Regions from separate parts of the Ancylobacter sp. IITR112 genome, predicted to be linked through region 3. Evidence: predicted binding sites of a transcription regulator. Region 3 holds the regulator's gene; each other region holds the start of a gene.

Region 1 (7,875 bases), 480 kb from region 3:
GAACGGCACCGTGCCCCCCAGCGCAGTTGCGGTGGCCGCCACCGCGAAGATCAGCACCGGGATGGTCAGCGGCATCACCAGCACCGCCACCAGCAGCCCGCCGCGCCGGAACACGGCGGCGAAGGCGGCGCCGATCAGGCCGAGAAAGGTGATGGCGGGCGTGCCGACCAGCAGGGTCAGCGTCAGCGCGCCGATCGACGCCGGGGCGAGGTTGAGCAGCAGCGCCAGCACCGGCGCGGCCACCACCAGCGGCAGGCCGGTGGCGATCCAGTGCGCCAGCCCCTTCGCCGCCGCCACCAGTTCCAGCGGCAGCGGCGCCATGGCGAGCACATCGAGCGCACCGTCTTCCGCATCTGCCGCGAACAGCCGGTCGAGGCCGATCAGCGAGGCGAGCAGCGCGCCGATCCACAGGATGGCCGGACCGATGCGGGCGAGCAAAGCGAGGTCCGGGCCGATGGCGAAGGGCGTCACCACCACCACGGCCAGGAAGAACACGACGCCGAGCCCCGCCCCGCCGCCGGCGCGCAAAGCGAGGCGCAGATCGCGGGCGAGCAGCGCGAGAAAGGCGCGGCTCATGCCTCCACCTCCGCCAGCAGCGGCCGCGCCGGCCGCCAGGCGCCGAGGTCGAGCGCCTCGGACGGGCCGAAATCAAGCGGCGCATGGGTCGCGGCAACGATCAGCCCGCCCGCCGCCACATGCGCCCGCGCCAGTTCGCCGAAGCGCGCCTGCGCCGCCACGTCGAGCGCCGTGGTCGGCTCGTCCAGCAGCCACAGCGGGCGCCGCGCCACCAGCAGCCGCGCCAGCGCCAGGCGCCGCTTCTGCCCGGCCGAGAGCACCGCCACCGGCAGCCGCTCCAGCCCGCCGAGCCCGACCGCCTCCATCGCGTCGCCGACGGAAAGCGCCGGGCGGCCGAGCATGGCGCGCCAGAAGGCGAGATTCTCCTGCGCGCTCAGGCTCGCCTTATGCGCGTCGAGATGGCCGAGATAGTGCGTCTCCTCGGTGAAATCCTCGGGCTCCGGCGCGCCTTCCAGCCGCAGCACGCCCGCCTCCGGCCGCGCCAGCCCGGCCAGCAGGCGCAGCAGCGAGGATTTGCCGGTGCCGTTCGGCCCGGTGACGATGAGCGAACGGCCGGCCTCCAGCGTGAATCCCAGCCGCTCGAACAGCAGACGCACCCCGCGCCGGCACGCCAGATCGCTCACCACCAGCCGCATGACCGGCCCCGTGCCGGAGCGCCGCCGACGCGCCGCACAAATTTCCAATGCATCGCGTCATGCCCTCTAGGATCGGAGTTTGAAATGGCTCTATATAGAAAACTGAACGATGCGCCCGGCGCCCTGCCATGGCCCGCCCGAGCTGAGCTATAGCCCGCGAGCCCGCTTCTCTCCAAGGCCCAGCGCATCCTGTCACTTTGTTAGCGGGGACCTGCCAGCCGTGACGTCGCTCGACAGCTTCAAATGCCGTAAAACTCTCACCGTCGGGTCCAAGACCTACGTCTATTACAGCCTGCCGGAGGCGGAGAAGAACGGCCTCGACGGCGTCTCGGCCCTGCCTTTCTCGATGAAGGTGCTGCTGGAAAACCTGCTGCGCTTCGAGGATGGCCGCTCGGTGTCGCAGAAGGACATCGTCTCGATCAAGGACTGGCTGGTCAATCGCGGCAAGGTCGAGAACGAAATCGCCTATCGCCCCGCCCGCGTGCTGATGCAGGACTTCACCGGCGTTCCCGCCGTGGTCGACCTCGCCGCCATGCGCGACGCCATGGTGCATCTCGGCGGCGACCCCAAGCGCATCAACCCGCTGGTGCCGGTCGATCTCGTCATCGACCATTCGGTGATCGTCAATTTCTTCGGCAACAACGCCGCCTTCGGCAAGAATGTCGAAGAGGAGTACAAGCAGAACCAGGAACGCTACCGCTTCCTGAAATGGGGCCAGTCGGCCTTCGACAATTTCCGCGTCGTGCCGCCCGGCACCGGCATCTGCCATCAGGTGAACCTCGAATATCTCGCCCAGACCGTCTGGACGAAGGAGGAGGACGGCGCGACGGTCGCCTATCCCGACACCTGCGTCGGGACCGACAGCCATACCACCATGGTCAACGGCCTCGGCGTGCTGGGCTGGGGCGTCGGCGGCATCGAGGCGGAAGCGGCCATGCTCGGCCAGCCGGTCTCCATGCTGATTCCCGAGGTGATCGGTTTCAAGCTCACCGGCGAGATGAAGGAAGGCATCACCGCCACCGATCTCGTGCTCACCGTCACCCAGATGCTGCGCAAGAAGGGCGTGGTCGGCAAGTTCGTCGAATTCTTCGGCCCCGGCCTCGACCACCTCTCGCTCGCCGACCGGGCCACCATCGGCAATATGGCCCCCGAATATGGCGCCACCTGCGGCTTCTTCCCCGTCGATTCGGAGACCATCGCCTATCTCGACGAGACTGGCCGCACCGACGACCGCATCGCGCTGGTCGAGGCCTATTCCAAGGCGCAGGGCATGTGGCGCACCGCCGGCACCGCCGATCCGGTGTTCACCGATGTGCTGGAGCTCGACATCTCCACCGTGCTGCCCTCGCTCGCCGGGCCGAAGCGCCCGCAGGACCGGGTCCTGCTCTCCGGCACCAAGCAGGGCTTCCTCGCCGCGCTGGAAGGCGAGTTCAAGAAGGCGGGCGAGACCGCCAAGCGCGTGCCGGTGACCGGCACCGATTACGATCTCGGCCATGGCGACGTGACCATCGCCGCCATCACCTCCTGCACCAACACGTCCAACCCCAGCGTTCTGATCGCCGCCGGCCTGCTCGCCCGCAACGCGGTGGCGAAGGGCCTGAAGTCCAAGCCCTGGGTGAAGACCTCGCTCGCCCCCGGCAGCCAGGTGGTGGAAGGCTATCTCGCCTCCGCCGGCTTGCAGGACGACCTCGACGCGCTCGGCTTCAATCTGGTCGGCTTCGGCTGCACCACCTGCATCGGCAATTCCGGCCCGCTGCCGGAAGCGATCTCCGAGGCGATCAACAAGAACGACCTGATCGCCGGCGCCGTCATCTCCGGCAACCGCAATTTCGAAGGCCGCGTGAACCCGGATGTGAAGGCGAACTACCTCGCCTCCCCGCCGCTCGTGGTCGCCTACGCCATTGCCGGCTCGCTGCAGATCGACCTTTCCACCGAGCCGCTCGGCACCGGCTCGGACGGTCAGCCCGTCTATCTCAAGGACGTCTGGCCCTCGAACCAGGAAATCGCGACCTTCATCCGCGAGAACGTCACCAAGAAGATGTTCCAGGAGAAGTACTCGGACGTGTTCAAGGGCGACGAGAACTGGCAGAAGATCGCCATTCCCGCCGGCGAGACCTATGCCTGGGACGACCGTTCCACCTATGTGCAGAACCCGCCCTATTTCGAGGGCATGAAGATGGAGCCGGAACCCGTCACCGACATCATCAAGGCGCGGGTGATCGGGCTGTTCCTCGATTCCATCACCACCGACCACATTTCCCCGGCCGGTTCGATCAAGGAAGCGAGCCCGGCAGGCGCCTATCTGCGCGACCATCAGGTCCGCCCGGCCGACTTCAACCAGTACGGCACGCGGCGCGGCAATCATCAGGTGATGATGCGCGGCACCTTCGCCAATATCCGCATCAAGAACCAGATGCTGGCCGGCAAGGAAGGCGGCTTCACCCGCCACTGGCCGGACGGCACCGAAATGCCGATCTATGACGCGGCCATGCTCTACCGGCAGGAAGGCGTGCCCACCGTCGTCTTCGCCGGCAAGGAATACGGCACCGGCTCCTCACGCGACTGGGCGGCCAAGGGCACGGCGCTGCTGGGCATCCGCGCCGTCATCGCCCAGAGCTTCGAGCGGATCCACCGCTCGAACCTCGTCGGCATGGGTGTGGTGCCGCTGGTGTTCCAGAACGACGAATCCTGGCAGTCGCTCGGCATTCAGGGCGACGAGATCGTCACGCTGAAGGGCATTGAGGGCGATCTCAAGCCGCGCCAGACGCTGATCGCCGAGATCCTCTTCGCCGATGGCACGATCAAGAACGTCCCGCTCACCTGCCGCATTGATACGCTGGACGAGCTCGACTACTTCCGCAATGGCGGCATCCTGCCCTTCGTGCTGCGCAATCTCGCCGCCTGAACCGACGGGACTTCTTGACAAGGAGCCGGCACGGGATACCTCCTGTGCCGGCCTTTTCATGTTCATCCCGCCGCGCCGTCGCCCCCCGCCCCGTCACGCCGGCGTCAACGGCGACACCCGAATGTGACTGGTGGCGCGCCGTGCGTCGTCCTATTGCCTTGGAGGCGGGCCGGCCGGAGACCCCGGCCATGGCCCGCGCCGAACCCTGCGAGGGCGGCCCTCTGCCGGGCCTGCCCGCTGCGTGCCCTGAGTCCCCGCGCCCAAGGACAAGCGCCCGAGATGTCCCTGACCGACGCTTCCGCTTTCGGCCCGCGCGTCCGCGCCTCCCACGCCGCCCGCGCGCTGCTCCCGGGCCTTGCCCTCGCCCTGATCGGCCTGCTGTCCGCCCCGGCCGGGGCCCGCGCCGAAGAACTGCCGGTCAAGGCCGAGCCGGTGAAGCCGATCACGGCGCCGAAGGCGGTGATCGAGTTGTTCACCAGCCAGGGCTGTTCCTCCTGCCCGCCCGCCGACAAGCTCATGGGCGAACTCGCCGCCCGCTCCGATGTGCTCGCCCTCACTTTGGCGGTGGATTACTGGGACTATCTCGGCTGGAAGGACACGCTGGCCAAGCACGGCCATTCGCTGCGGCAAAAGGCCTATGCGCATATGCGCGGCGACGGCAAGATGTTTACCCCGCAAGCCGTGGTGAACGGCCGCGTCATGACCATCGGTTCGGACCGGGTGGCGCTGGAACGCGCCCTCGAATCCAGCCCGTCGCCGGCTCTGCCGGTCTCCGTGGCCACCCGCGGCGACCGGGTGACGGTGGACATCGGCGCCATGCCCGGCGCGGCCAAGGCCGAGGTCTGGCTCTGCCCGGTGGCAAGCCGCATGGGTGTCGAGATCGGCCGGGGCGAGAATGAAGGCGCCCGTGTCGTCTACCACAATGTGGTGCGTGGCTGGGTTAAGCTCGGCACCTTCGAGGGGACGCCGGTGCGCTTCGAGGCGCCGGTGCACCGCGCGCCGGGCGAGGGCATCGACGCGGTGGCGGTGTTCGTCCAGACGGGCTCCTCGACGGAGCCGGGCGCCGTGCTCGGCGCGGCGCTGCAGCCGCTGGACTGATACATTCAGCCACCGGAATCACGCTCTCGTTAACGGAAAACACAAGGCTGCCCGAATTCGGCCCTTGCCATGCCCCGCCCGCCCTCCATCGTTGCTTTCATAGCGTTGGGCCGGTTCGCGAGCGCATCGGTTTCCCAGCCCCCCAGCCCCCCGCGGCGTTTGTGGGCCGGCCTGACGTTATCTAGGTTCAATCCCCGAATTGCTCCCTTGAGGGCTGGCCAGGCGCCGGCCCTTTTTTCGTTCCGGGCCCGCCCGCCGGGTCGGCGGCTGCGAGGGGCTTGAAGCGGCGCCCTGCCCGGTGGATCATGACGGCGACATGACACGGTTCCGCCCACCGGCCCCCGCCCGTGGGCCACAGAGACCGGAGGCGCCGCTTGGCGGACATCGACCCCATAGCCCTGCCGGTCGGCGCCCGCGTCGACCGCGTCGCCTTCGACCGGCGCGAGCTCGACCGGATTTTCGATCTCTATGGCCGCATGGTCGCGCTCGGCGAGTGGCGCGACTACGCCATCGACTTCACCCGCGACAAGGCGGTGTTCTCGATTTTCCGCCGCGCCACCGAGGTGCCGATCTACCGCATCGAGAAGGACCCGCGACTCGCCCGCCGCCAAGGTGCCTACACTGTGGTGTCGCAGACCGGGCTCATCCTCAAGCGCGGGCATGAGCTTGCGCGCGTCATCGCGGTGTTGGAAAAGCCGTTGCGCGCCGTCAACTGACCAGACCCACCGGCCATTCGGAGAATGAAATGCGCAGCCTGACTGTCGCCGCCACCCAGATGCGCTGCGACTGGGATATCGACGGCAATATCGCCCGCGCCGACGCCCTGGTGCGCGAGGCCGCCGGGCGCGGGGCGCGGCTCATCCTGCTGCAGGAGCTGTTCGAGACCCCCTATTTCTGCCAGGACCAGTTGCACGAATTCCTCGACCTCGCCCGGCCCTTGGAGGGCAACCGGCTGATCGGCCATTTCGCCCGCCTCGCCCGCGAACTGGGCGTTGTGCTGCCGGTCTCCTTCTTCGAACGTGCCGGCCAGGCCACCTTCAACAGCCTCGCCATGGTCGACGCCGATGGCGAGGTGCTCGGCCTCTACCGGAAAAGCCACATTCCCGATGGGCCAGGCTATACGGAGAAGTTCTATTTCTCCCCCGGCGACACCGGCTTCCGGGTGTGGGACACGGCGGTGGGGCGCGTCGGCGTCGGCATCTGCTGGGACCAGTGGTTCCCGGAATGCGCCCGCGCCATGGCGCTGCTCGGCGCCGAGGTGCTGCTCTATCCCACCGCCATCGGTTCCGAGCCGCAGGATCCGAGCCTTGATTCGGCCGCTCACTGGCAGCGTGTGATGCAGGGCCATGCGGGCGCCAATCTCACGCCGCTCGTCGCCTCCAATCGTATCGGCACCGAGCCTGGGCGCAACGGGACGCAGATCACCTTCTACGGCTCTTCCTTCATCGCCGGCCCCACCGGCGAGAAGGTCGCCGAAGCCGGGCGCACGGAAGAAGCCGTGCTCACCGCCACTTTCGATCTCGACGGCATCGCCCGCCAGCGCCAGAGCTGGGGCGTGTTCCGCGACCGCCGGCCGGAGCTCTACGCTCCCCTGCTCTCGCTCGACGGGCGGGCGCCCACCCGGCCGATCGGCTGAAGGCAGGCGGGCACGATGAGCGAGACCCTTGCCACCCTCCCCGCCGCCGACGGCTTCCGCATGCCGGCGGAATGGGAGCCGCATGCCGGCACCTGGATGATCTGGCCGGAGCGCCCGGACAATTGGCGCGCCGATGCCGGGCCGGCACAGGCCGCCTTCGTCGATGTCGCCAGCGCCATCGCCCGCTTCGAGCCGGTCACCATGCTGGCCAGCCCACGGCAATGGCGCCATGCCCGCGCCGCCCTGCCGCCCTCGGTGCGCGTGGTGGAAGCCACCTCCGACGATGCCTGGTGTCGCGACTGCGGCGCCAGCTTCGTCACCGATACGCGCGGTCGGCTGCGCGGGGTGGACTGGGGCTTCAACGCCTGGGGCGGGCTCTACACGCCCTGCGACCAGGATGAGCTGATCGCCGCCAAGATGCTGGAGATCGAGCGTGCCCCGCGCTACGCCGCGCCGCTCATCCTCGAAGGCGGCTCGATCCATGTCGACGGCGAAGGCACGGTGCTGACCACAGAGGAATGCCTGCTCAACCCGAACCGCAATCCCGACCTGACGCGCGAGGAGATCGAGCAGCATCTCAAGGACTATCTCGGCGTCTCCAAGGTGCTCTGGCTCGGCGCCGGCCTCGTCGACGACGAAACCTCGGGCCATATCGACAATCTCGCCTGCTTCGTCCGCCCCGGCGTGGTGGCGCTCACCGGCTGCGACGACCCGCTCGACCCGCAATACGCCATCTCCAAGGACGCGCGCGAGCGGCTGTCGGCAATGACGGACGCACGCGGGCGCGCCCTTGAGATCGTCACATTGCCCCTACCGGGGCCGCTGTTCCGCACGGCGGAGGAGGCGCTGGACCTCGGCACCGAGCCCGGCACCATGTCGCGCCGTCCCGGAGAGCGGCTCGGCGCCTCCTACGCCAATTTCTATCTCGGCAATGGCTTCGTGCTGATGCCGCTGCTCGACCCGGCGCAGGACGAGAAGGCGCAGGCGATCCTTTCGCGCCTGTTCCCGGACCGCGCGGTGGTGGG
Region 2 (7,875 bases), 830 kb from region 3:
TTCTGGACAAGGCGGCCGCTGCGCATGTGCCGCGCATCGTGCTTCCCGTGCCGACCGAGATCACCAAGGGCGTGGTCGTCTGCCCCACCGCCTTCGGCAATGTACTGATCGGCCCCACCGCCGAGGAACAGGACGACCGCGTGCGTGCCACTGTGGAAACCGCGACATTGGAGAGCCTGCTGGCGCGCGGGGCCGAGATCGTGCCGGCACTGGCCGGCATGCCGGTCACCGCCGTCTATGCCGGCCTGCGCCCGGCGAGCGAGAGCAAGGCCTACCGCATCTTCGCCCGGCCGGAGAGCCGCGCCGTCACGCTTGGCGGCATCCGCTCCACCGGGCTCAGCGCCGCGCTCGGCCTCGCCCGGCATGCGCTGGGGCTGATCGAAGGCTTCGGCCTCGGCCTCACGCCGGTCACCGCCGCCCCGCAGGTGCGCCTGCCCAACCTCACCGAGACGCTGCCGCGCGACTGGCAGCAGGCCGACCACGGCGAGATCGTCTGCCATTGCGAACTGGTGACCAAGCGCGAGATCGAGGCGGCGCTCGCCTCCGAGGTGCCGCCCGGCGATTTCGGCGGGCTGCGCCGACGCACCCGCGCCGGCATGGGCCGCTGCCAGGGCTTCTACTGCAATGCCCGCCTCGCCGACATGACCCAGGGCCGGCTGGCCGAACCGCTCGCCGTGGCGGGAGACCCCGCATGAGCGCGGCCGATATCATCATCGTCGGCGGCGGGCCGGCCGGCGTCGCGGCGGCAGTGGAACTGCGCCGCCGGGGCGTCGGGCGCGTCCTTGTGCTGGAGCGCGAGCCGCATCTGGGCGGCGCCACCCGCCATTGCCGCCATTCCCCCTTCGGCATGCGTGAATTCGGCCGGGTCTATCTCGGCGCGGCCTATGGAAGGCGGCTGGAACGCGAGGCCGCGCGGGCCGGCGTCGAGGTCCGCACCGGCCATTCCGTGGTGCGGATCGAGACCGGCGGGCGCGTGGTCGTCACCTGCCCACGCGGGGTGGAAACGCTTGCCGCCCGGCGCCTGCTGATCGCCACCGGCATTCGCGAGACGCCACGCTCCGCCCGCCTCATCTCCGGCGACCGGCCGGTCGGCGTGCTCACGACAGGCGCGCTGCAGGCCTATGTCGCCTTTCACCGGCTGATGCCGTTCACCCGCCCGCTGATCGTCGGCTCGGAACTGGTCAGCCTTTCCGCCGTGCTCACCTGCAGGAGCCACGGCGCCCGCCCGGTGGCGATGATCGAGCCCGGCCCGCAGCCGCTGGTGCCGGCGCCGCTGATGGCGTTTCCGCGCCTGATGGGTGTGCCGTTCCATGCGGGCGCGGAGCTGGTCGATATTCGCGGCGGCGGCCGGGTGGAAGCGGCCAGTGTGCGGCTCGCCGACGGCACAATGCGCGATTATGCCTGCGACGGCGTGCTGTTCACCGGCCGCTTCACCCCGGAATCGGCGCTGCTGCGGCAATCGCCGATCGGCGTCGCCTTCGGCAGTTCCGGCCCGGCCGTCGATCCGTTCGGCCGCACCGCCGACCGCCACGTCTTTGCCGCCGGCAATCTGTTGCGGGCGGTGGAGACCGGCGGCTGGGCGTTCCGCGAGGGGCGCGCCGTCGGGCGGGCCATCGCCGAGGATCTCGCGCGCGACGAGACGGGCGATTCCGTGCTGCTTCCCGTCACCTTCGATCCGCCGGTCAAGCTGGTGGTGCCCGGGCTTATCCGGCGCGGAGCGAGCGGCGTACTGGCATTGCCGGATTTCCAGCTACGTTTTCTCCGCCGCGCGCGCGGGCGTCTGTCGCTGCTGGTCGACGGGCGCGAGATGTGGACGGCGAACCGGACATGGCTGCCCGAGCGGCGCATCCTCGTGCCGATCCCGCCCGCCGTGCTGACCGCCGCCGCCGTGCATTTCCGCTTTGAGGAGACGGCGTGATGCGCGTCGCCGCCATCGACCAGGGCACCACCTCCACCCGCTGCCTCGTTGTCGAGCCCGACGGCACGGCGCGGCTGGTTGCCAGCCTCGTTCACGCCCAGCACCACCCCGCGGCGGGGCGGGTGGAGCACGACCCGGCCGAACTGCTGCGCAACATCCGCAAGGTGCTGGCCGCCGCCGGCAAGGTGGACGCCATCGCCCTCGCCAATCAGGGCGAGAGCTGCCTCGCCTGGGACGCGGTGACCGGCGAGGCCCTCTCCCCGGTCATCGTCTGGCAGGATGCACGCACCGCCGATGCCCTCGCGGCCTGCCCGGCGAAAGAGGCGGATCGGTCGCGAGCGATTTGCGGCCTGCCGCTCGACCCTTATTTCTCCGGCTCCAAGCTTGCCTGGCTGATGGAGAACGTTCCCGCCGTCGCTACCGCGCAGGCGACCGGACGGCTGCGGCTCGGCACCACCGACGCCTATTTCCTCGACCGGCTGACCGGAACCTTCGCCACCGATCCCGCCACCGCCTCGCGCACCGGCCTGCTCGATCTCGCCACCGGACGGTGGAGCCAGGAATTGTGCGACCTGCACGGCGTGCCGCGCGATTTCCTGCCGCCCATCCGCGCCGTCGACGCCGGCTTCGGCACGCTGGACGGCGTGCCGGTGCGGGTCTCCATCGTCGACCAGCAGGCGGCGCTGTACGGCCATGGCTGCCGGGCGCCGGGTGAGGCCAAGATCACCTTCGGCACCGGCGCCTTCCTGCTTGCCGTCGCGGGAGATGAACGCCCCGAGGCGGACGGCCTGCTCCCGACCATCGCCTGGCAGCGTGCCGGGGAGCGTCCGGTCTTCGCCGTCGAGGGCGGGGTCTATGATGCCGGCGCGGCGCTGGAATGGCTGCGGCGGCTTGGTCTCTACACCGACACCGCCGAACTGGACGGGTTCACGGGGCCATCGGCGCTGAGCCGGGGACTGGTGTTCGTGCCGGCGCTGTCAGGTCTTGCCGCACCCTATTGGGACCGCAAGGCGGCACCGCTGTTCATCGGCATGGAGGCGGCGACCGGGCGGCACGACATGGTGCGGGCGGCGCTGGAAGGCATCGCCCTGCTCACGGTCGGGCTGATTGACGCCGCGGAGCGGGCCGGGGCGCCGATCCCCGCCCTTTCCATTGATGGCGGCCTGTCGCAAAGCGCCTATTTCGCCCGCTTCCTCGCCGCGGCGAGCGGGCGCACCGTCAATGTGCCGGCCATGCACGAAATGACCGCACTCGGCCTCGCCGCGCTGTGCGGCCGGGACTTCGCCGCCCTGCCCGTCGCGATGCGCCGCTTCGCGCCGGACGGCTCGGTCAGCGCCGAGGACCGCGCCCGCTTCGCCGCCGCCGTGGAGAAGAGCCGGGGCTGGCGGGCCTGACTTGGGCGGGTACCGGGCTCAGAACACGAAATCCACCGAGGTGAGCAGCCAGCAGCCGCGCGCCCATTCGATGCGGTTGCCGGCCGCGTCGGTGTTGATCGAGCTGGTGCGGAACACCGGCGTGCCGGGGGTCAGCGCCAGCAGGTTCGCCTCTTCCGGCGTGGCGAAGCCGCCGCTGATCCGGGTTTCGGCGCGGCGATATTTCTGGATGCCATGGGCGATGAACACATCCGTCACCGACTGGCGCCGCGAATAGACGGTGGCGAAGTCCGGCAGCAGCGCGGCGGGAAACACCTTGGTGCTGATATAGATCGGCTGCCCGTCGGCGCTGCGCACGCGGCGCAGCCGCACCACCGGCGCGCCCAGCGCGAGGCATAGATGCTCGCCGGCGGCGGCATCGGCGAATTCCTCCTCCAGCACCATCGTGGTGGTGGTGACGGCCTTGCCGTCGGCGCGCAGGCTTTCGGCGAAGCGGCTGCCGTCGCGCACCACCAGGGCCGAGGGCAGGCTGCGCACGAACACCCCCACCCCCTTGCGCGAGGTCAGGTGCCCCTCCTGCTGCAATTGCTGCAGCGCACGGCGCAGGGTGATGCGGGTGACACCGAGCTTGTCCGCCAGATGCACCTCGCCGGGCAATTGGCTGCCAGGCCGCAAATAGCCGCTGTCGATCAGCGAGAGAATATAGTCGTAGATCTGCTGCCAGATCGGCGCATCGCGGCGCGGGCGGAACACCAGCCCGTCAAAGCCGGAAACGCCGTTCGCCGCGCCGTCTTGCGCCTTCACGCTCCTGTTCACGTCCCTACTCCGCCGCCTGCGCCGGACGCGCCTGATGGTCGAGGCTCCGGCGAGCATAGACGATTCGCCCCGCCACCATCGTCGCCACCACTTCCGGATGCGCCATGTCGGACGCATCGACCAGCAGAAGGTCCGCGCGCGCCCCCGCTTCCAGCCGGCCGCGATCGGTGAGCCGCGCCACCCGCGCCGGATTGGCGGAGACGAGCGGCCAGTGGCGCGCCAGCGCGTCGGGGTCGCCCGCCGCGAGGGCGAAGGCAGCGTAGAGCGGAGAGGGGTAGTGATAATCGCTGGTCAGCACGGTGCAGCGCCCGGCGGCAATGGCCTCCGCCGCGCTCTGCGCGCCATTATGGCTGCCGCCGCGCACCACATTGGGCGCGCCGAGGATCACGTCCTCGCCGGCCTCGCGGGCGGCCTGCGCGGTTTCCGGGTTCATCGGAAATTCCGAGGCCACCGCGCCCAGCGCGCGGAAGCGGGCGCGCTCCTCCGGCGAGGTCTCGTCATGGGCGAGCAGCACATTGCCCTTGGCCCGCGCGCTGGCGGCGAGGCTCTCAATGGCGGCGGGTACCTCCTGTCGCGCGCCCCACACCCGGTCGAGCAGGGCGCGATACTCGTCCGGGCTCAGGCCGGAGCGCTCGGCCATCTGGCCGATCTTGCGGGCGATGCTGCCCTTGAGCACCGAGCCGGTGGTGTGGTCGTTGAAGGCGAGGATCGGCGCGGGCGCGAGGGCGAGCCAGCCGCGCACCTCCTCCAGCGCCTCCAGCGCGAAAGTCTCCCAGCGCAGATGCAGCCGGGTGTCGCAGGCCAGGCTCGGGCGCAACGCCATCAGGCGCGCCACGAAAGCCCGCGCGGCCTCCACCGAGCGCAGTCCCGGCTCCCAGGAAATGGTGACGCCGTGAAACGCGGTGGTGATGCCGTTCGCCACCAATTGCCGGTCGGTGTCGCGCAGCGCCAGCGTCATGTCGAAGCGCACGCCCGGGCGCGGCATGATCTGGCGCTCGAAAGCATCGCCATGGATGTCGACAATGCCCGGCAGCACCAGCAGCCCGCCCGCGTCGATCACCCGCGCCGGCTCGGCATGGGCTGCCTCTCCGGCCAGATGCGCCCCGCTCACCACCAGCGGCCGGTCGCTCCACCCGGCCGCGCCCAGCACCCGTCCATTCTCGATCCGTACGCTCATCACTGCCTCGCCGTCACCCGGTCGCTGTCACGTATGCGTCATACGCTGTCTATACAGATAATCGTACTCCACAGTTCCTGTCTATACAGCAAATGGGGCACAAAATGTTTCGCAGGCTTGTTTCCGCACTCGCCATCACGGTTGTGACCGCGTTCGCCGCGAGCGCCGAACCCGTGCGTTTCGCCGTCACCGACATTGAGGGGCTGGAAGCCCTGCAGCAGGAATTCGGCGGCTTCCAGAAGGAACTGTCGAAGCTCACCGGGCTCGACATCGAGCTGATCCCGGTCAGCTCGCGCACCGCCGCCGTCGAGGCGATGAATTCCGGCCATGTCGAGCTGGTGCTGACCGGCCCGGCCGAATATGTCGTCATGAAGGAACTGAGCGATCCGCGCATCGTCGTCGCCTGGCAGCGCCCGGATTATTTCGCGCAGATCGCGGTGCTGGCCGATGGCCCGATCCGCTCCATCGACGACCTCAAGGGCAAGAAGGTCTCCTTCGGCTCGGTCGGCTCCACCTCGCAGCATCTCGGCCCGGCGCAGGTGCTGGCCGATTTCGGCATCATGTATGGCAAGGATTATGAGGGCGTCATCATCTCCCGCAACGTCGCGGCGGAAGCGCTGATCCGCGGCGACATCGCCGCCATCGGCCTCAACTACGGCTACCTCAACTCCATCCGCAAGGCGTTCCCCAACGCCGCCTTCGCCGTCGTCGCCCGCGGCCGCGACTTGCCGAACGACATCCTCGTCGCCCGCAAGGACATTCCCGAGGAGGTGTTCGTGAAGGTGCGCGAGGCTTTCCTCAAGCATGGCAACGAGCTGATGGGCGCGGTGCTGCAGGGCGAGGACAATCAGAAGTTCAAGGGCGGCATCTTCATCACCGATGTGAAGGACAGCGACTACGACTATGTCCGCTCGATGTACCGCACGATCGGCATCGAGAATTTCGGCAGCTTCATCAACTGATCCGCGCCATCCCGCGCGCCGGACGGGTTCCGCCCGTCCGGCGCTTTCCCGTTTCGTGAAGGAGGCCGCCATGGAGCACGCCCCGATCGAGCCCGTTCCCGCGCCGAAACTGGCCGGGCTCAACCTGGCCGGCGCCGCGGCCGCCCATCCGCCCATCGGCCCGCTGGTGAAGGCGCCCGCCCCGCCGCTCGCCGCGCAGATCATCGGCGCGCGCGGCCTGGCCAAGACCTATCCGAACGGGCAGAAAGTGTTCGCTGGCGTCGATCTCGACATACGCGCCGACCAGCGCGTGGCGCTGATCGGCTCCAATGGCGCGGGCAAGTCGACCCTGCTCAAATGCCTGATCGGCCTGCTGCCCTCCACGGCCGGCGAAATCACCACGCTGGGCGAGCGCTTCATGGCCGCGCCCAGCGGCGCGCAGCTCACAAGGTTGCGGCGGCAGATCGGCTTCGTATTCCAGAATCACGGGTTGGTCGGGCGGCAGAGCGTGCTCACAAACGTGATCCAGGGCAAGCTCGGCCTGCCCGGGAGCTGGCGCGCCTTCCACCACGCCCTCGCCCCGCAGGCCTGGCGCGAGGAGGCGATGGCGGTGCTGGCCGAGGTGCGGCTCGCCGACAAGGCCGGCGCGCGCGCCGACCAGCTTTCCGGCGGGCAGGCCCAGCGCGTCGCCATCGCCCGGGCGCTGATCCGCCGGCCGCGCCTGCTCATCGCCGATGAGCCCGCCGCCAGCCTCGACCCGGCGGTCGGGCGCGAGATCATGGGGATCTTCTCCGATCTCGCCCGCGATCACGGCATCACGCTGGTCTACACCACGCACGACATGCAGCACGCGCTCGACTATTCCGACCGCATCGTCGCCCTGAAGAACGGCAAGGTGCATTTCGACCGGCCGACGGCGCGGGTGAATGGCCGCGACATGGAGGGCGTGTTCCATGGCTGACCTCGCTAGCGCGCCCCCCGCGCGCCCGCTTCCGCCCTCGCGGCTGCCCTCGGTCTCACCGCTCTCCTTCACGCTGATCGTTGTCGTCGCGGCGCTGTTCCTCGCCTCGCTGGGGCAGGTGGCGCCCTCGCCGGAAAAGCTCGCCAACGGCCTGCCGCGCATGGCCGACCTCGTCGGCCGCATGCTGCCGCCCAACACCGATCCCGGCTTTCTCCAGCGCATGGGCGGGCGCATTCTGGAGACGCTGCAGATCGCTCTCGTCGGCACGGTGTTCGGCGTCATCTTGAGCCTGCCCATGGGCTGGCTGGCGGCGCGCGGCATCTCCCCGCTCGGCGCGCTGCGGCATTTCCCGCGCGCGCTGGTGTCGCTGTTCCGCACCGTGCCCGATCTCGTCTGGGCGCTGCTTTTCGTCTCGACGCTGGGCCTCGGCGCCGTGGCCGGCACCATGACCATCGTCGTTGACACGATCGGCTTTTGCGGCCGCTTCTTCGCCGAGGCGATGGAAGAGGCCGACAAGAAGCCGCAGGAAGCGCTGCACGCCATCGGCGCCAACCGCGTCACCGTGCTGTGCGGGGCGATCCTGCCGGATGTGATGCCGACTTTGATCAACTCCTCGCTGTTCGCGCTGGAAAAGGCGGTGCGCTCCTCCGTGGTGCTCGGCCTCGTCGGCGCCGGGGGCATCGGGCAGG
Region 3 (7,875 bases):
GGCGGGGGGCGGTTGACGAAGGTGAGCGCGGCGCCGGTGCGCTCCAGCAGCGTCTTGGCGATGAACACCCCGAGGCCGAGGCCGTTCTGGTCCTCGCCTTCCGATTCCGCGCCGCGCTTCCAGCGGTTGCGCCCCCGGCTGGTGACATAGGGCGCGCCGATGCTGTCCAGCAGCTCGATGGGAAAGCCCGGCCCGTCATCGGTGACGGAGATCGTCACCTCCTCCTCGCTCCAGCTGGCAACGATGTTGACGCGGCTTTCGGCGAAATCGACGGCATTCTCGACGATGTTGCCGAGGCCGTAGAGCAGGCCGGGATTGCGGGCGATGATCGGCTCGCCCGGGGCGCCATTGGGCAGGGTGACGGCGATGGTGATGCCGAAATTGCGGTGCGGCGCCACCACATCCTCCAGCAGATGTGAGATCGGCATGCGGTCGAAAGGCGCCTCGCCGGAATCCAGCGTGGTGAGCCGGCGCAGAATGGCGCGGCAGCGCTCGGCCTGCTCGCTCACCAGCTTGACGTCCTCGCTCAGCGGACTGTCGGGCGGCAGCGAACGTGCCAGTTCCTTCGCCACCACGGTGATGGTGGCGAGCGGCGTGCCGAGTTCATGCGCCGCCGCCGCCGCCAGTCCGTCAAGCGCGGAGAGGTGCTGCTCGCGCGCCAGCACCAGCTCGGTGGCTGCCAATGCCTCGGACAGCTCGCGCGTTTCCTCCGCCACCCGCCAGGCATGCACACCCATGAAGGCGATGGCGATGGCGAGCGCCAGCCAGATGCCGACGAGATAGAGCGTCGGCAGTTCCGGCACCTCGCCGAGCGCGCTGCTCGCCGCCCAGGGCAGCGGCATGTGCCAGAAGCCGACCAGCGCCGCGCACAGTGCCGCCAGCACGCCGAGCAGAATGGTGGTGCGCGGCGACAGCGCCGTCGCCGAGATCAGCACGGGGGCGAGAAACAGCAGCGCGAAGGGGTTGGACAGCCCGCCGGTGAGGAACAGCAGGGCGCCGAGCTGCAGGATATCATAGGCCAGCAGCCATGCCGCCTCCACATCCGACAGCCGCCGCGCGCCGGGATTGCGCAGGCGAAGCGCCAGATTGAGCCAGGCGGACAGCGCCACCACGGCAAGGCTCGCGCCGATGGGCAGCGAGAATCCCAGCAGCCACTGCACCACCACGATAGCCACGGTCTGGCCGGAAATCGCCAGCCAGCGCAGGCGGATGAGCGTATCCAGCCGCAGCCCGAAAAAGCGCTCGCCAATGGGATGATCGAGGGAAAGCGACATGAAACGGCCCCTGCGCGCACCGTTCGCGGACGGGCGCGGCCCTCTATAGCCTTTCGTGAAGCTGTCATGCGAGGGTGGAGTCGCGTTGACGCGGGCGTGAAAGAGCCTATTTATGCTGCAATGCACAAGAACGGCCAGCGAGGACCGATCACGGGGACGGTACCAAAGCGGCGCGGACGACGGAGGACAGCATGGCGATCGGCGTTTTCGGCGATATGCCCGATGCGACGGAAGCGGTAGCCTCGCCCGAGGCGACGCTGGAGGTGGCCTCGGCCCTGACACGGCCGATGTACTGGATGTTCGAACTCGGCCATGCCGCGCTCGACCCGCTGCGGGTCATGGCCGATGCCGGGCGGCTGTTCTACCGCAACCCGGCCAACCCGCTGAGCCATACCGGCTTCGGCAAGACCATGTCGGCCTCGCTGGAAATGTTCGAGCGGACGACGCGGCGCTATGGCAAGCCGGAATGGGGCATTGACGAGGTTAGCGTCGGCGGCGTCAGCGTGCCGGTCGAGATCGAGACCGTGTGGGAGCGGCCCTTCTGCAAGCTGCTGCACTTCCGCCGCGACTTCGCGCAGAAGCCGCGCCGGCCGCAGCCGCGCATGGTGATCGTCGCACCGCTGTCGGGCCATTACGCGACGCTGCTGCGCGGCACGGTGCAGACCCTGCTGACCAATCACGATGTCTACATCACCGACTGGGTGGACGCGCGCAACGTGCCGGTGTCGGAGGGGCCGTTCAGCCTCGACGACTATATCGACTACGTCATCGACATCTTCCACCATCTCGGTGGCGGGGTGCATGCGCTCGCGGTCTGCCAGCCGGCCGTGCCGGTGCTCGCCGCCGTGGCGCGGATGGAAGAGATGGGCGACCCCGACGTGCCGGCTTCCATGGTGCTGATGGGCGGGCCGATCGACACGCGCGAAAGCCCGACGGCGGTGAACCATTTCGCGGAAGAGCGCGGCATCGAGTGGTTCCAGCGCAATGTCATCACCACCGTGCCCTGGCCCAATGCCGGGGTGATGCGGCAGGTCTATCCCGGCTTTCTCCAGTTGCACGGCTTCATGGCGATGAATCTGGAGCGCCATCTGAAAGCCCATGCCGACATGTTCGGCCACCTCGTCAAGGGCGACGGCGATTCCGCCGCCAAGCACCGCGAGTTCTACGACGAATATCTCTCGGTCATGGATTTGCCGGCGGAATATTACCTGCAGACGCTGCAGACCGTGTTCATCGACCATGCGCTGCCGCGCGGGCTGATGACCCATCGCGGCGCCAGGGTCGATCCGTCGAAGATCCGCAATGTCGCGCTGCTCACCGTCGAGGGCGAGAATGACGACATTTCCGGCATCGGCCAGACGCGGGCGGCGCAAACCCTGTGCTCCGGGCTCGCCGACGACATGAAGGCGCATTACCTGCAGCCGACCGTGGGCCATTACGGCGTGTTCAACGGCTCGCGCTTCCGCGCCGAAATCGCCCCGCGCATCTCCGACTTTGTGCTCTCGCATAACTGGCCGAAGAAGGGGCACAACCAGCCGGAAAGTTGAGGGCGCCGGGAAAATAACCGCCCGTTTTCCGGCGGCGCCGGTGCCGGCGCGGTGCTAGCGTCGGGCCATGCCGACCGAAACCCTGCACGACCTGTTCGACCTCACCTTGCCGGACGCCGCCACGCTCTATCAGGCGCTGCTGGCGCGTGACGCGCGCTATGAGGGGCGCGCCTATGTCTGCGTCGCCACGACGGGCATCTTTTGCCGGCTCACCTGCCCGGCGCGCAAGCCGCTGATCGAGAATTGCAGCTTCCGCCCCACCATCGGCGCCTGCATCGAAGCTGGCTTCCGCCCGTGCAAGCGCTGCCATCCGCTGCGGCCCGCCGCTGAGGCGGACCCGATGATCGCGGCGCTGCTCGCCGCGCTCGACGCGCGCCCGGCCTATCGCTTCGGCGAGGACGACATCACCCGCATGGGCTATGACCTCTCCACCGTCCGCCGTGCCTTCAAGCGGCAATTCGGCATGACCTTTCTCGACATGGCCCGGCACCGGCGGCTGCGCGAGGGCTTCGAGACGCTGGCGCTCGGCGGATCGGTCATCGCCGCGCAGCAGGAGGCCGGCTTCCAGTCCGCCAGCGCCTTCCGCGCCGCCTTCGCCCGGCTGATCGGCTGCGCACCGGGCGAGATCGCCGGCGAGGGGCGGCTGCTCGCCGACTGGATCGGCACGCCGCTCGGCGACATGATCGCGATTTCCAGCGCCACCCATCTCCACCTGCTCGAATTCGTTGAGCGGCGCGGCCTGCCGGCGGAGATCACCCGGCTGCGCAAGGGCGCGAAGGGGGAGCTGGGGATCGGCAGCTATGCGCCAACGGAGAGCATCCGCGCCGAACTCGCGGCCTATTTCGCCGGCCGGTCGGCGGAGTTTGCCACGCCTGTCGCGCTCGACGGCAGCGCCTTCACCCGCGCCGTCTGGGCGGAACTGCGGCGCATACCGGCCGGCGCGACGGCGAGCTATGCCGACATCGCCCGCCGGATCGGCGCGCCCTCCGCCATCCGCGCCGTGGCGCGGGCGAACGGCGCCAACCAGCTCGCGCTCATCATCCCCTGCCACCGTGTGCTCGGTACTGACGGCGCCCTCACCGGCTATGGCGGCGGGCTGTGGCGCAAGCAGCGCCTGCTGGAAATCGAGGCGCACTACCGCGCCGCGCCGGCACGCACAGCCTGAGGCGGCGGGCGGTGACCGGCCGGCGGCTCGCCCGCGCTCAGTGCGCGCGGGCGAACATCTCGTTGAAGGAATAGCCGGAGCCGCGCACGGTGCGGATCGGGTCCGGCTGGCGCGGACGGTTGAGCGCCTTGCGCAGCCGGCCGACATGCACATCGACCGTACGCTCGTCGATATAAACGTCCTGCCCCCACACGCCGTCGAGCAACTGCTCGCGCGAATAGACCCGGCCGGGCGACTGCATGAGAAATTCCAGCAGGCGGAATTCCGTCGGGCCGAGATGCAGTTCCCGCCCGGCGCGGTGCACGCGCTTGGTCTCGCGGTCGAGCTCGATGTCGCCGGCCCGCAGCAAGGTGGAGATGTGCTCCGGCTTGGCGCGGCGCAGCAGCGCCCGCACCCGGGCCACCAGCTCGGGGACGGAGAACGGCTTCACCACATAGTCATCCGCACCGGTGGCGAGACCGCGCACGCGCTCGGTCTCCTCGCCGCGGGCGGTGAGCATGAGGATCGGCATCCGCTCGGTTTCCGGCCGGGCGCGCAGGCGGCGGCACAGTTCGATGCCGGAGAGGCCGGGCAGCATCCAGTCGAGGATGAGGAGGTCCGGCACGCTTTCGCGCAGCCTTGTCTCCGCCTCGTCGCCCCGCCCGACATTATCGACCGAATAGCCTTCGGATTCGAGATTGTAGCGGAGCAGGAGGGTGAGGGGCTCCTCATCCTCCACGATCAGTATGTTGGTGGGCATGATGTCGTTCCCGAGCGGTCGCGGGTCGCCGGCGTCAGGCCGGGAACGCGACGCTGGTCAGGCTGCTGGTGTCCTGCTTGGGACGCTCCTCGGTGAGAAGCTGGCCGGTCACAAGATAGTGGATGGTCTCGGCGATGTTGGTCGCGTGGTCGCCGATGCGCTCGATGTTCTTGGCGCAGAACAGCAGATGCGTGCACAGCGAGATGTTGCGCGGATCCTCCATCATATAGGTGAGGAGTTCGCGGAACAGCGAGGTGTAGAGCACATCGACCTCGCCGTCGCGCTGCCAGACTTCCAGCGCCCGCGTCTCGTCGCGGGTGGCATAGGCGTCGAGCACCACTTTGAGCTGTTCGAGCACGATGGTGGACATGTGCTCCACGCCGCGCACCAGCTTCTGCGGGTGGAACTCGCCGGTGAGGGCGAGCACACGCTTGCCGGTGTTCTTGGCGAGGTCGCCAATGCGCTCGAGATCATTGGCGATGCGCATCGCCGCGACGATCTCGCGCAGGTCGCCGGCCAGCGGCTGGCGACGGGCGATGATGAGCACCGCCTTTTCCTCGATCTCGCGCTGCAGCAGGTCGACCGGACCGTCGAGCACGATCACCTTCTGCGCCAGTTCCGTGTCGCGCTTGACCAGCGCCTGCACGGAATCGGCGACGAGGCGCTCGGACTGTCCGCCCATCTCGACGACGCTGCGGCCGAGTTCCTTGAGGTCGGTGTCGAATGACGAGACGATATGTTCGGTCATGGGGCAGGCCTCTCTCGTCGCGGGCTCAACCGAACCGGCCGGTGATGTAGTCGCGGGTGCGGGCTTCGCGCGGGTTGGTGAAAATCTCGTTCGACGCGGCGACCTCGATCAGCTCGCCGAGATAGAAGAACGAGGTGATGTCGGCGCAGCGCGCCGCCTGCTGCATGTTGTGGGTGACGATGACGATGGTGAATTCCTGCTTCAGCTCGTCGATCAGATCTTCGATCTTCGAGGTGGAGATCGGGTCGAGCGCCGAGGTGGGCTCGTCGAGCAGGATCACTTCCGGCCGCACCGCGATGGTGCGGGCGATGCACAGGCGCTGCTGCTGGCCGCCGGACATGCCGAGCGCGGAAGTGTGGAGCCGGTCCTTGGTCTCCTCCCAGATCGCCGCCTTGCGCAGGCACCACTCGACACGCTCGTCCATCTGCGCCTTGGAGAGGCGCTCATGCAGGCGCACGCCGAAGGCGATGTTGTCGTAGATCGACATCGGGAAGGGCGTCGGCTTCTGGAACACCATGCCGATGCGCGAGCGCACCACGGTGGAGTCGAGATCCTTGCTCAGCAGGTCCGCGCCGTCGAACAGGATCTTCCCTTCCGCGCGCTGGCCGGGATAGAGCTGGTACATGCGGTTGAAGATGCGCAGCAGCGTGGACTTGCCGCAGCCCGAGGGCCCGATCATCGCGGTGACGCGCTTTTCCGGGATCTCGAAATTGATGTTCTTCAGCGCGTGGTTGTCGCCGTAGAAGAAGTTCAGCTTCTCGACCTTGAGCTTGGCTTCGGCCGCCGGCGCGGTGGCGCGGTTGACGGCGGAGGCGATGTCGATCGACGTTTCAGGTGCGAAGTTCATGGTCCGTCTCACTTCATCTTCGCCAGGACGAGGCGGGAAAGGATGTTCAGGGTCAGCACCCCGACGGTGATGAGCAGGGCGCCGGCCCAGGCCAGCGCAACCCAGTCCTCGAAGGGGCTGGCCGCATATTGATAGATCGCGATCGGCAGGCTGGCCATGGGCGCATCGAGGCTGACCGACCAGCCATTATTGCCGAGCGAGGTGAACAGCAGCGGCGCGGTCTCGCCGGCGGCGCGGGCAACGGCGAGCAGGATGCCGGTGACGATGCCCGCCCGGGCGGCGCGCCAGGTGACGAAGGTGACGACCTTCCACTGCGGGGCGCCGAGGGCGAAGGCGGCTTCGCGCAGGCCGATGGGGACGAGGTTCAGCATGTCTTCCGTCGTGCGCACCACCACCGGAATGATGATGATCGCCAGGGCGATAGCACCCGCCCAGCCGGAGAAGCCGCCGAAGGGGACGACCAGGAGCTGGTAGACGAACAGGCCGATGAGGATGGACGGGGCCGACAGCAGCACGTCATTGACGAAGCGCACCGCGTTGGCGACCTGGGTTCCGCGGCCGTTCTCGGCGAGGAAGGTGCCGCACATCAGGCCGATGGGAGTGCCGATGATGAGCGCGACGCCGATCTGGATCAGCGAGCCGATGATGGCGTTGAGCAGGCCGCCACCGGCACCGGGCGGCGCGGTGATCTTGGTGAAGACATGCGGCCCGATGGCGGGCAGGCCGCGCGCCACCAGGGTCCACAGGATCCAGGCGAGCAGGATGAGCGAGAGCACGGCGAAGCCGGTGCTGATGGCCTTGACGGTGTAGTCGGTGGCGCGGCGGCGGGCGAGGGATGCCATGTGTGTCTCTCCCTCAGCCCTTGAGCCGGGACCGGACGAGCAGGCGCGAGAGCGCGAGCACGATGAACGAAATCACGAACAGGATGAAGCCCAGTTCCAGCAGCGACTGGAGTTTCAACGAGCCGATGGAGGCTTCGGGGAACTCGTTGGCGATGGTGGAGGCGATGGTGGCGCCGGGGGCGAAGAGCGAGGCGGACATGCGCGTGGCATTGCCGATGACGAAGGTCACCGCCATCGTCTCGCCCAGGGCGCGGCCGAGGCCGAGCATCACCGCGCCGACCATGGCGGTGCGGCCATAGGGCACCGAGACGTTGCGGTAGACCTCATAGGTGGTGGCGCCGACGCCATAGGCGGATTCCTTGATCATCGGCGGCACCGATTCCAGCACCTCGACGAACATGGCGGTGATGAAGGGCAGGATCATGATCGCCATGATCAGGCCGGCGGTGAGCATGCCGGCGCCGAGGGGCGGGCCCTGGAACAGCGCGCCGATCACCGGCAGCGGGCCGAGCCATTCGATCAGCGGCGGCTGAACATAGGCGGCCATCAGCGGCACGATGACGAAGAAGCCCCACATGCCGTAGATGATCGACGGGATCGCGGCGAGAAGCTGGATCGCGACGCCGATCGGCCGGCGCAGCGGGCCGGGGGCGATCTCGGTCAGAAAGAAGGCGATGCCGAAGGACAGCGGCAGGGCGATGATCACGGCGATG
Region 4 (7,875 bases), 3.5 Mb from region 3:
ATCCGCTGCCGGTGCTCGTCGTCACCGAGGTGCAGTGCCTCGATTATGCCCGTGTCTGCCAGCCCACTACCTCGCCGCGCAACATCGCCATGGTCGGCGTCGGCTTCGCCCGCGAGGGCGACAGCCAGAGCCAGAGCACGCCGGACAAGAACCCGCTGCTGCACGTGACCGGCGGTGAGCGGCGGCAGGGCTATATTCTCTCGCCCGAGGGCGTGCATGTCGGGCTCACCGCCGCCAATACACGCGGCGCCTTCCGCTATGTGAAGCTCGCCCGCCGGCCCGACGGCACGGACTGGGCGCCGCTGCCCGCCTGCATTTCGCTGAACGGCGCCACGCCGCCGGCCTGCGGCACGGTGCTGGTCGATACCGGCGTCTCGGTGATGTACATGACCGTGCCGGAAGCGCAGGCGCAGGGGGCGCAAGGCACGCTGCCCCCGGGCACGCAGGTCGCCATCAGCATCGGCACGGAAGAGAGCGCCTTCCCGCTCTACAGCTTCAGCGCCGGCGATGGCGGGCCGGTGACGCCCAGCGCCATCCATCTGCGGGTGGCGGCGGACCGCACCTTCGTCAACACCAGCTACCACCTCCTGAACGGCTTCGACGTGCTGTTCGACGGCGAGGGCGGTTATGTCGGGTTCCGGCCGCGCTGAGGCGCGGCCCGCTCAGAACAGGCTGAACAGGAACACGGCGAGCAGGATGGCGGCGGCCCACAGGTCCGTCACCATGGCGACGTTCTCATGCATGGTGCGGTGCGGGCGCATCAGGTGATTGATGCCGGCGAGGCCGAGGAACAGCCCGCCGATGAAGGCCACCGGCAGCGCCCAGATCGAGAACAGGATCGACAGCAGGCCGGCGAGGCCGAGGGAGACATTGGCGAAGCCGAGTTCCTGCACCACCACATGGGCGGCCGGCGCGTCGACGCCGAGAATGCCCTTGAGGGTGAAGCCGGGCTTGAGGATTTGCGACAGCCCCGCCAGCAGTAGCCGCACGCCCACCGCCCAGAAGGCGAACCATTTGGTGGCGATGACGATGAAGCTGCCGAGGCCGGTAATGTTGGGATATTCCGCCGCGATGCTCATCAGCGGCGCCACAACCATCGTCACCGCGACCAACACGTAATACATGCGCCCATTCCCCCGTGCGGCGGAAGAGCCTTCTCCCGCATCCCCGTTCCCCGGCGGCAGTTGGAGCCGGGGAACGGGGCGCTGTCAATCGCGGGCGGCGCTCACGGCGTGCCGAGCGGCAGCACCGCGCCGGCGCGCGTGACCGCGGGCGGATTCCAGCGCCCGGTCAGCGCCTCGGTGCGCGGGGCATAGAGGCGCATGGTGAGGTTGAACGGGCCTTTCGGCGCCGGCAGCCAGTTCGATTCGCGGTCCGCCCCCGGGCTGTCCGCCTGGACATAGAGCACCAGCGTGCCGTCCGGCTCGGTCTTCAGCGGCATCCAGCTCGACAGGGCGAAACGCTCCAACGGGTTGGCGACCTGGTAGCCGGCCGCGTCATAGAGCGTGACCGACCAGAACGCATCCGCCGGCGGCTGCTGGCCGGGCGGGAAGCGCAGCGTGTAGCGGTGGGTGCCGTCGAGCGGGTGGCCGCCGGCATCGACGAAGTTGAGCGGGTAAATGGCGTCTTCCGGCAGGTTCGCGCCGAGGCCCTGCTGCGCGATGATGGCGCGCTTGAGGTAGTAATTGCCATACACGCCCATCGTGTCGACATTCATGCTCCAGCCGTCGACCACGTCGGCGAGCTTCGGCACCTTCCACGCCATCAGCTCCTGCGCGCTGGCGGGAGCGGCGTCGATGGCGGCCTTCACCGCAGGCGACAGGGCGGCCGCGTCGTAGGAGGCGCCGGGCACCAGGCCGAGACGCTTCATCTGGGCGAGGATCGGCTCGTCGGTCAGATGCGGCGGGTGAAGCTTCAGCAGCTCGGCCGCCTTGGCGAAGAAGGCGGGGCCGCTCATGCCGTCCACCTGCAGCTTGGGCGGGGTCTTCACATCCACCGCCGGGTCGATCTTCTGCACCGGCGGCGGCTCCGGCGCGCGGCCCCAGGCGGCGAGGGGGGTGACGCGGAAGCCGGCCTGCACCTTATGCACGGCGGCATAGTCGGCCGGCCCATCGGTCTTGGTGCGGCCGATGATCCAGATGGTCGGCGTCGGCGCGGCGATCCGCGTCAGGCCGGCGGGCACGGTGCCGGTCCAGCCGGGCGGGGTGACGAGATAATCCGCCGCCGCCGTGCCGGTGGTGCGCCAGCCCGGCGAGGCGAACACGTCGGTCCACATGTCCAGCATCGGCAGCAGGTAGTAGCGGCCCTGCGTGTCCGGGGCGGAGACGACCAGCGGCCCGGCGGACAGATCGAGCCAGGCGGAGGAATAGAGCGTGTCGAAATTGGGCCGCACCACCGTCTTCATGTCCGCGGTGGGAAAGCCCGGCACGTTGACGAACACGTTCATCGGCCCGCCGAGGCCGGAGGACGGCGGCAGGTTGATGAGCTGCTGGCGCGTCACCTCCATGGTGACGAGCGGGTAGAGATAGATATAGGCGTCGCGCGCAATGGTCGCGGCGTCCGGTCCCTCGCTAGCGGCGGCGGGGGCGCCGATCGCCAGAACCGCCGCGGTGAGCGCGGCGGCGAGCCCTCGAAACGCAGTCATGCCTTCCTCCTCGCAGCGCCCTGACGGCGCCTGACGGCCCGATGTTACCGCACGGCGCGGCAGGTGGCTTGAGGTGCCGCAAGGCCAAGGCGGAGGCGGGCAGAGGGCGGGGGCGGGGCTGTCATGAAATTGTAATCGTCACTTCATCCACCCGTCACCGCGGGCGACTACCCCAAGCCGGTCTTCAACAGGCCGGCGGAGCACCGATGGCGGCAGCCCTTCAACTCGACCGCGTGAGCAAGACCTACGGGCAGATGCGTGCCGTGGAGAATGTCTCCCTCACCATCCAGCCCGGCGAGCGTGTCGCTCTCATCGGCGCTTCGGGCTCCGGCAAATCGACGCTGATCCGCCTCGCCTCCGGCCTCATTCTGGCCGACCGCAACGGTGCCGGTTCCGGCGCCGTGCATTCCTTCGGCGTCAAGGTGCAGGAAGGCGGCAAGCTCAGCGGCGATGTGCGCGCCGCGCGCCGCCATATCGGCCTGGTCTTCCAGCAATTCGCGCTGTCCGGCCGGCTTTCCGTGCTGACCAATGTGCTGGTCGGTGCGCTCGGGCGGATAAATGTGTGGCGCGGCACGCTCGGCCTGTTCAACGCCGATGAGCGCCGCACCGCCTATGCCGCCCTCGCCGAGGTCGGCATCGCCCAGCACGCCGCCAAGCGGGCGCGCGAGCTTTCCGGTGGCCAGCAGCAGCGCGTCGCCATTGCCCGCGCGCTGGTGCAGGGCGCCAAGCTGGTGCTCGCCGACGAGCCCATCGCCTCGCTCGACCCCAAGAGCGCCAAGCGGGTGATGGACACGCTGGTGACCATGAGCCGCGACCACGGCATCGCGCTGGTCGTCTCGCTGCACCAGGTGGACTACGCCACCGCCTATTTCGACCGCGTCGTGGCGATGAATGCCGGCAAGGTCGTGTTCGACGGCCCCGCCGCGCAGATCAACGCGGCCTTTTTGACCGAGCTCTACGGCGCCAGCGCCGAGGAGCTGATCCTGCCCAGCCAATTCGCGGTGCCGGCCCCCGCCGAAGCCGTTTCCTCCACCCAGACCGTTTCCTGACAGGAGCACGCCCATGAAACGCCTGATCGCCGCCGGCCTCGCGCTGGCCGCCCTCGCGAGCACCCCGGTTCGCGCCGAAGAGATCAAGGAGCTGAACTTCGGCTTCATCTCCACCGAATCCTCGGCCAACCTCGCCAAGAGCTTCGAGCCCCTGCTCAAGGACATGGAAAAGGCCATCGGCATTCCGGTGAAGCCCTTCTTCGTCGGTGACTATGCCGGCGTCATCGAAGGCATGCGCTTCAAGAAGGTCGATATCGGCTGGTTCGGCAACAAGTCGGCGATGGAAGCCGTGGACCGCGCGGGCGGCGAAGTGTTCGTCAAGACCGCCAAGCCGGACGGCTCCTCGGGCTACTACGCCCTCATCGTCACCAATGCCGACCGCAAGGACCTGAACGAGCTCAAGGACGTGCTCGACTGCTCCAAGGGTTTCAACTTCGGCAATGGCGACCCGAACTCCACCTCGGGCTTCCTCGTTCCCAGCTACTACGTCTTCGCGCTCAACAATGTCGATCCGAACAAGTGCTACAAGCGCGTCGTGACCGGCAACCATGAAGCCAACCTGCTCTCGGTCGCCAACAAGCAGGTCGATTTCGCCACCAACAACACCGAAAACATCACCCGCCTGCAGCAGACCCGTCCGGAAGAAGCCGCCAAGATCAAGGAAATCTGGCGCTCGCCGCTGATCGCCGGCGACCCGATCGTGTGGCGCAAGGATCTGCCGAACGATCTCAAGGCGAAGATCTACTACTTCTTCATGAGCTATGGCCGCCTCGGCTCCGACGAGGAAGTCGCCCATGCGCGTGAAGTCCTCGCCAAGACCTCGGACGGCTGGGGCCCCTTCCTCGCTTCCTCCGACGCCCAGCTTCTGCCGATCCGCCAGCTTGAGCTGTTCAAGGCCAAGGTGAAGCTGCAGAACGACGACAAGCTCTCGGCCGACGAGAAGGCGAAGAAGATCGCCGAGATCGACGCCAAGCTCGCCGCCCTGGTGGAAGAGCAGAAGAAGTTCCCGGCCATGTGAGCCGCGCGGGACCGCAGGCCGGTCCCGCCTCCTGCCACCGACACGCATCCCGGACGGCCGAAAGGCCGATCCGGGATCGCTGTGACAGGGCCCGCCACTGACGCGGGCCGCACGACGATCACGGGGATTGCCACATGTTCGCCGCAACCGACGCCGCTCACCGCACCGCCACGCGCACCATGCCGGCCCCGCCGGTGACCCCGCTGGGCACCCGCCTGCTGCGCCTCGCGATCGCCGCGCTCACCATCGTCGTGCTGGTCGCCGCCTGGTATGAGGCGGAGATGAACCCGGCGCAGCTCTGGCGCGACGCCGGCAACATGGCGACGCTGGGCGCCGACTTCCTGCGCCCCGACTTCTCCGATTGGGACGTTTACACCAACGCCATGCTGGAAACGCTGGCGATCGCCATCTGGGGCACGCTGCTCGCCGTCATCGCCGGCATTCCGCTCGGCGTCCTCTCGGCCGAGAATGTCGCCCCGCACTGGCTGGCCTTTGTCATCCGCCGGCTGATGGATGCGTGCCGCGCCATCAACGAACTGGTTTTCGCGCTGATCTTCATCGCCGCCGTCGGCCTCGGCCCCTTCGCCGGCGTGCTCGCCCTGTTCATCCACACCACCGGCGTCGTCGCCAAGCTGTTCTCGGAAGCGGTCGAGGCCATCGACCCCGCGCCGGTGGAAGGCATTCGCGGCACCGGCGGCACCTGGCTGCAGGAGATCATCTATGGCGTGCTGCCGCAGGTGCTGCCGCTGTGGATTTCCTACGCGCTCTACCGCTTCGAATCCAATGTCCGCTCGGCGACCGTGCTCGGCATCGTCGGCGGCGGCGGCATCGGCATGACCTTCAACGAGACCATGCGCGGCTTCCTCTATTCGCAGGCCTCGGCGATCCTGATCATCGTCATCGTCACCGTCACCGTGCTCGACATGCTGAGCCAGCGCATCCGCAAGAAGTTCATCTGAAGCGCGGCCAGCCGCCCTGCATCATTCCGGCGAGCCGGACAGAGAGTGCACGAAAAGGTTGTCTTCGAACGCTCGCGCGGTATCCTTCTCCCACCGCGTGGGCCTCGCCTGCCGGGCCGTCGGTTGACGCTCCAACGCTTGGCAGGGGGAGACCATGTCCGCTCAGACCGAAATCATTGTGACGAATGGCACCAACGCGCCCGTTACCGCGTGGCTGACGCTGGGGCCGACGCCCGGCTGCATTTCCAATGTCAGCGAAGTGCCGTTCGTCAAGACGCAGCTAACGCCCCTGCAGGGCTCCTTCGTGCTGGCCGGCAATGCCTCCGTCTCCTACACCTCGCCGGCGCCGATGGGCTTCAACGGCAACATCACCTTCGGCACGCCGCCATTGAACTGCCCGACGCCGGACTGCCCGGACGGGATCAATCTGGCGGAGTTCATCGTCAATAATGCGTTCCAGGGCCCCCTCGCGCAGGAGACTATCGACATCAGCGCGGTTGGCGGGGTGAATGCGCTCATTGCCTTCGAGATGAGCGGCGGCGGGGCCTGGTCGGCAACGACGGCCTATCCGAATGTGACCTCGTTTCAAAACAAGGCGATCGGCGCCAATGTCGGCCAGGTCGGCGTGTTTCCCTATGGCTGCGACGATTGCACGGCCAGCGTGGCGCCGCCCCCTTGCGCGACACATCCGGTCAACGCGCCCGATCCCATCACTCCCCAGGCCACGGCGATCTGCAATGTCCAGCGCTCCGCCAGCGGCAGCGGCGGCACGGTGACGATCACCTTCCTCGGCTTCACCTGAGGCCCGGGACGGGGGACGGCACGGGGGGCGATCGGCGCCCGCCGCGCCGGCGCTGACGTACCGTCAGGCTGTCCAAAGTTTAATCCGTTCGCCATGATCCCGGCGGTATTTCTTCGGCTAGGTAAGGGGCGGCGCTTGTCGCCGAATGCACCCGCTTTCCCTGCCGCCGGAGACCACTCCCTTGCGCGCCATTCTTTCCCTGCTCGCCGATGTCTGGCGGCTGTCGATCCCCTATTTCCGCGGTGAGGACAAATGGCGCGGCGGCGCGCTGCTGGCGGCGATCATCGCGCTGGAGGTCGGCTGGGTCTATGTGATCGTGCTCATCAACGAGTGGAACGCGGTGTTCTACAACGCGATCCAGGAGAAGAACTACGCCGCCTTCGTCCACCAGCTTTGGGTCTTCGCGCTCTATGCGGCGGTGGCGATCGGCGTCGCGGTGTATCAGGTCTATCTGCGCCAATGGCTGCAGATACGCTGGCGGACCTGGATGACGGAGAAATACCTCACCGCCTGGCTCGCCGACGAGACGCATTACCGCATGCGGCTGAAGGGCGACGAGGCGGACAACCCCGACCAGCGCATCGCCGAGGATATCAACTCCTATGTGAGCCAGACTCTCGGCCTGTTCCTCGGACTGCTCAACGCGGTGATGACGCTCGCCTCCTTCGCCCTCATCCTGTGGGGGCTCTCGGGCGATTTCTCGTTCAATCTGTTCGGCACCGACTGGGACATTCCCGGCTATCTCGTCTGGGCCGCCTTCGGCTATGCGGCGCTCGGCACCTATCTCGCCCATCTCATTGGCCGGGTGCTGATCAAGCTGAACTACGACCAGCAGCGTTATGAGGCGAATTACCGCGTCGATCTGGTGCGGGTGCGCGAGAATGGCGAGCAGATCGCGCTGATGCAGGGCGGGCCGGTCGAACGCGCGCGGCTGCTCTCCCGCTTCGGCCATGTGGTGCACAATTACTGGGGCATCATGATCGCCCAGAAGCGGCTGACCTGGTTCACCGCCGGCTATGGCCAGTTGTCCACCATCTTCCCGCTGGTCGTCGTCTCCCCGGCCTATTTCGCCGGCGCGATCCAGCTCGGCCAACTGATGCAGACCTCCTCCGCCTTCGGGCAGGTGCAGAGCTCGTTCTCCTTCCTCATCAACGCCTATACGACGCTGGCGGAGTGGAAGTCGGTGGTCGATCGTCTGGTCGGCTTCGAGCGCTCGGTGCAGGAGACGCAGGCCGAGGCGCTGCGCAGCGAGTTCCGCCGCGTGCCGGCGCACGGGCCGGCGCCGCTGGCAGCGCGCGCTCTGGAAGTGCGGCTGCCGGACGGGCGGGCGCTGCTGGACGTGGCGGCGCTGGATCTGGCGCGCGGCGAGCGGGTGCTGCTCTCCGGCCCCTCGGGCAGCGGCA

The links. The regulator PhoB, encoded in region 3, activates phosphate uptake and scavenging genes when phosphate is short. The targets are predictions, from matches to a motif close to TGTCATNNANCTGTCAT.
Region 1: a site for PhoB is predicted at 5,520-5,536, ahead of AAC979_RS17015 (DUF2794 domain-containing protein). Genes of this name have one in related genera too.
Region 2: a site for PhoB is predicted at 5,310-5,326, ahead of AAC979_RS15365 (alpha-D-ribose 1-methylphosphonate 5-triphosphate diphosphatase). Genes of this name have one in related genera too.
Region 4: a site for PhoB is predicted at 2,764-2,780, ahead of phnC (phosphonate ABC transporter ATP-binding protein). Genes of this name have one in related genera too.

What each region holds. Positions count from the first base shown of each region.
Region 1 covers NZ_JBGCUS010000001.1:3,569,753-3,577,627, forward strand. The annotation lists gene ccmB (heme exporter protein CcmB) at 1-576, opposite strand, end outside; gene ccmA (heme ABC exporter ATP-binding protein CcmA) at 573-1,211, opposite strand; gene acnA (aconitate hydratase AcnA) at 1,432-4,116, shown strand; gene AAC979_RS17010 (DUF1223 domain-containing protein) at 4,396-5,214, shown strand; gene AAC979_RS17015 (DUF2794 domain-containing protein) at 5,589-5,930, shown strand; gene aguB (N-carbamoylputrescine amidase) at 5,960-6,850, shown strand; gene aguA (agmatine deiminase) at 6,866-7,875, shown strand, end outside.
Region 2 covers NZ_JBGCUS010000001.1:3,227,865-3,235,739, forward strand. The annotation lists gene AAC979_RS15345 (NAD(P)/FAD-dependent oxidoreductase) at 1-695, shown strand, start outside; gene AAC979_RS15350 (FAD/NAD(P)-binding oxidoreductase) at 692-1,918, shown strand; gene AAC979_RS15355 (FGGY family carbohydrate kinase) at 1,918-3,312, shown strand; gene phnF (phosphonate metabolism transcriptional regulator PhnF) at 3,331-4,107, opposite strand; gene AAC979_RS15365 (alpha-D-ribose 1-methylphosphonate 5-triphosphate diphosphatase) at 4,112-5,284, opposite strand; gene AAC979_RS15370 (PhnD/SsuA/transferrin family substrate-binding protein) at 5,389-6,246, shown strand; gene AAC979_RS15375 (phosphonate ABC transporter ATP-binding protein) at 6,317-7,186, shown strand; gene phnE (phosphonate ABC transporter, permease protein PhnE) at 7,179-7,875, shown strand, end outside.
Region 3 covers NZ_JBGCUS010000001.1:4,054,600-4,062,474, reverse strand. The annotation lists gene AAC979_RS19315 (ActS/PrrB/RegB family redox-sensitive histidine kinase) at 1-1,274, opposite strand, end outside; gene AAC979_RS19310 (polyhydroxyalkanoate depolymerase) at 1,466-2,821, shown strand; gene AAC979_RS19305 (bifunctional transcriptional activator/DNA repair enzyme AdaA) at 2,889-3,986, shown strand; gene phoB (phosphate regulon transcriptional regulator PhoB) at 4,024-4,725, opposite strand; gene phoU (phosphate signaling complex protein PhoU) at 4,760-5,473, opposite strand; gene pstB (phosphate ABC transporter ATP-binding protein PstB) at 5,499-6,320, opposite strand; gene pstA (phosphate ABC transporter permease PstA) at 6,329-7,162, opposite strand; gene pstC (phosphate ABC transporter permease subunit PstC) at 7,176-7,875, opposite strand, start outside.
Region 4 covers NZ_JBGCUS010000001.1:523,968-531,842, forward strand. The annotation lists gene AAC979_RS02290 (hypothetical protein) at 1-650, shown strand, start outside; gene AAC979_RS02295 (hypothetical protein) at 663-1,124, opposite strand; gene AAC979_RS02300 (DUF1254 domain-containing protein) at 1,226-2,644, opposite strand; gene phnC (phosphonate ABC transporter ATP-binding protein) at 2,851-3,693, shown strand; gene phnD (phosphonate ABC transporter substrate-binding protein) at 3,707-4,711, shown strand; gene phnE (phosphonate ABC transporter, permease protein PhnE) at 4,846-5,670, shown strand; gene AAC979_RS02320 (hypothetical protein) at 5,825-6,472, shown strand; gene AAC979_RS02325 (ABC transporter ATP-binding protein/permease) at 6,654-7,875, shown strand, end outside.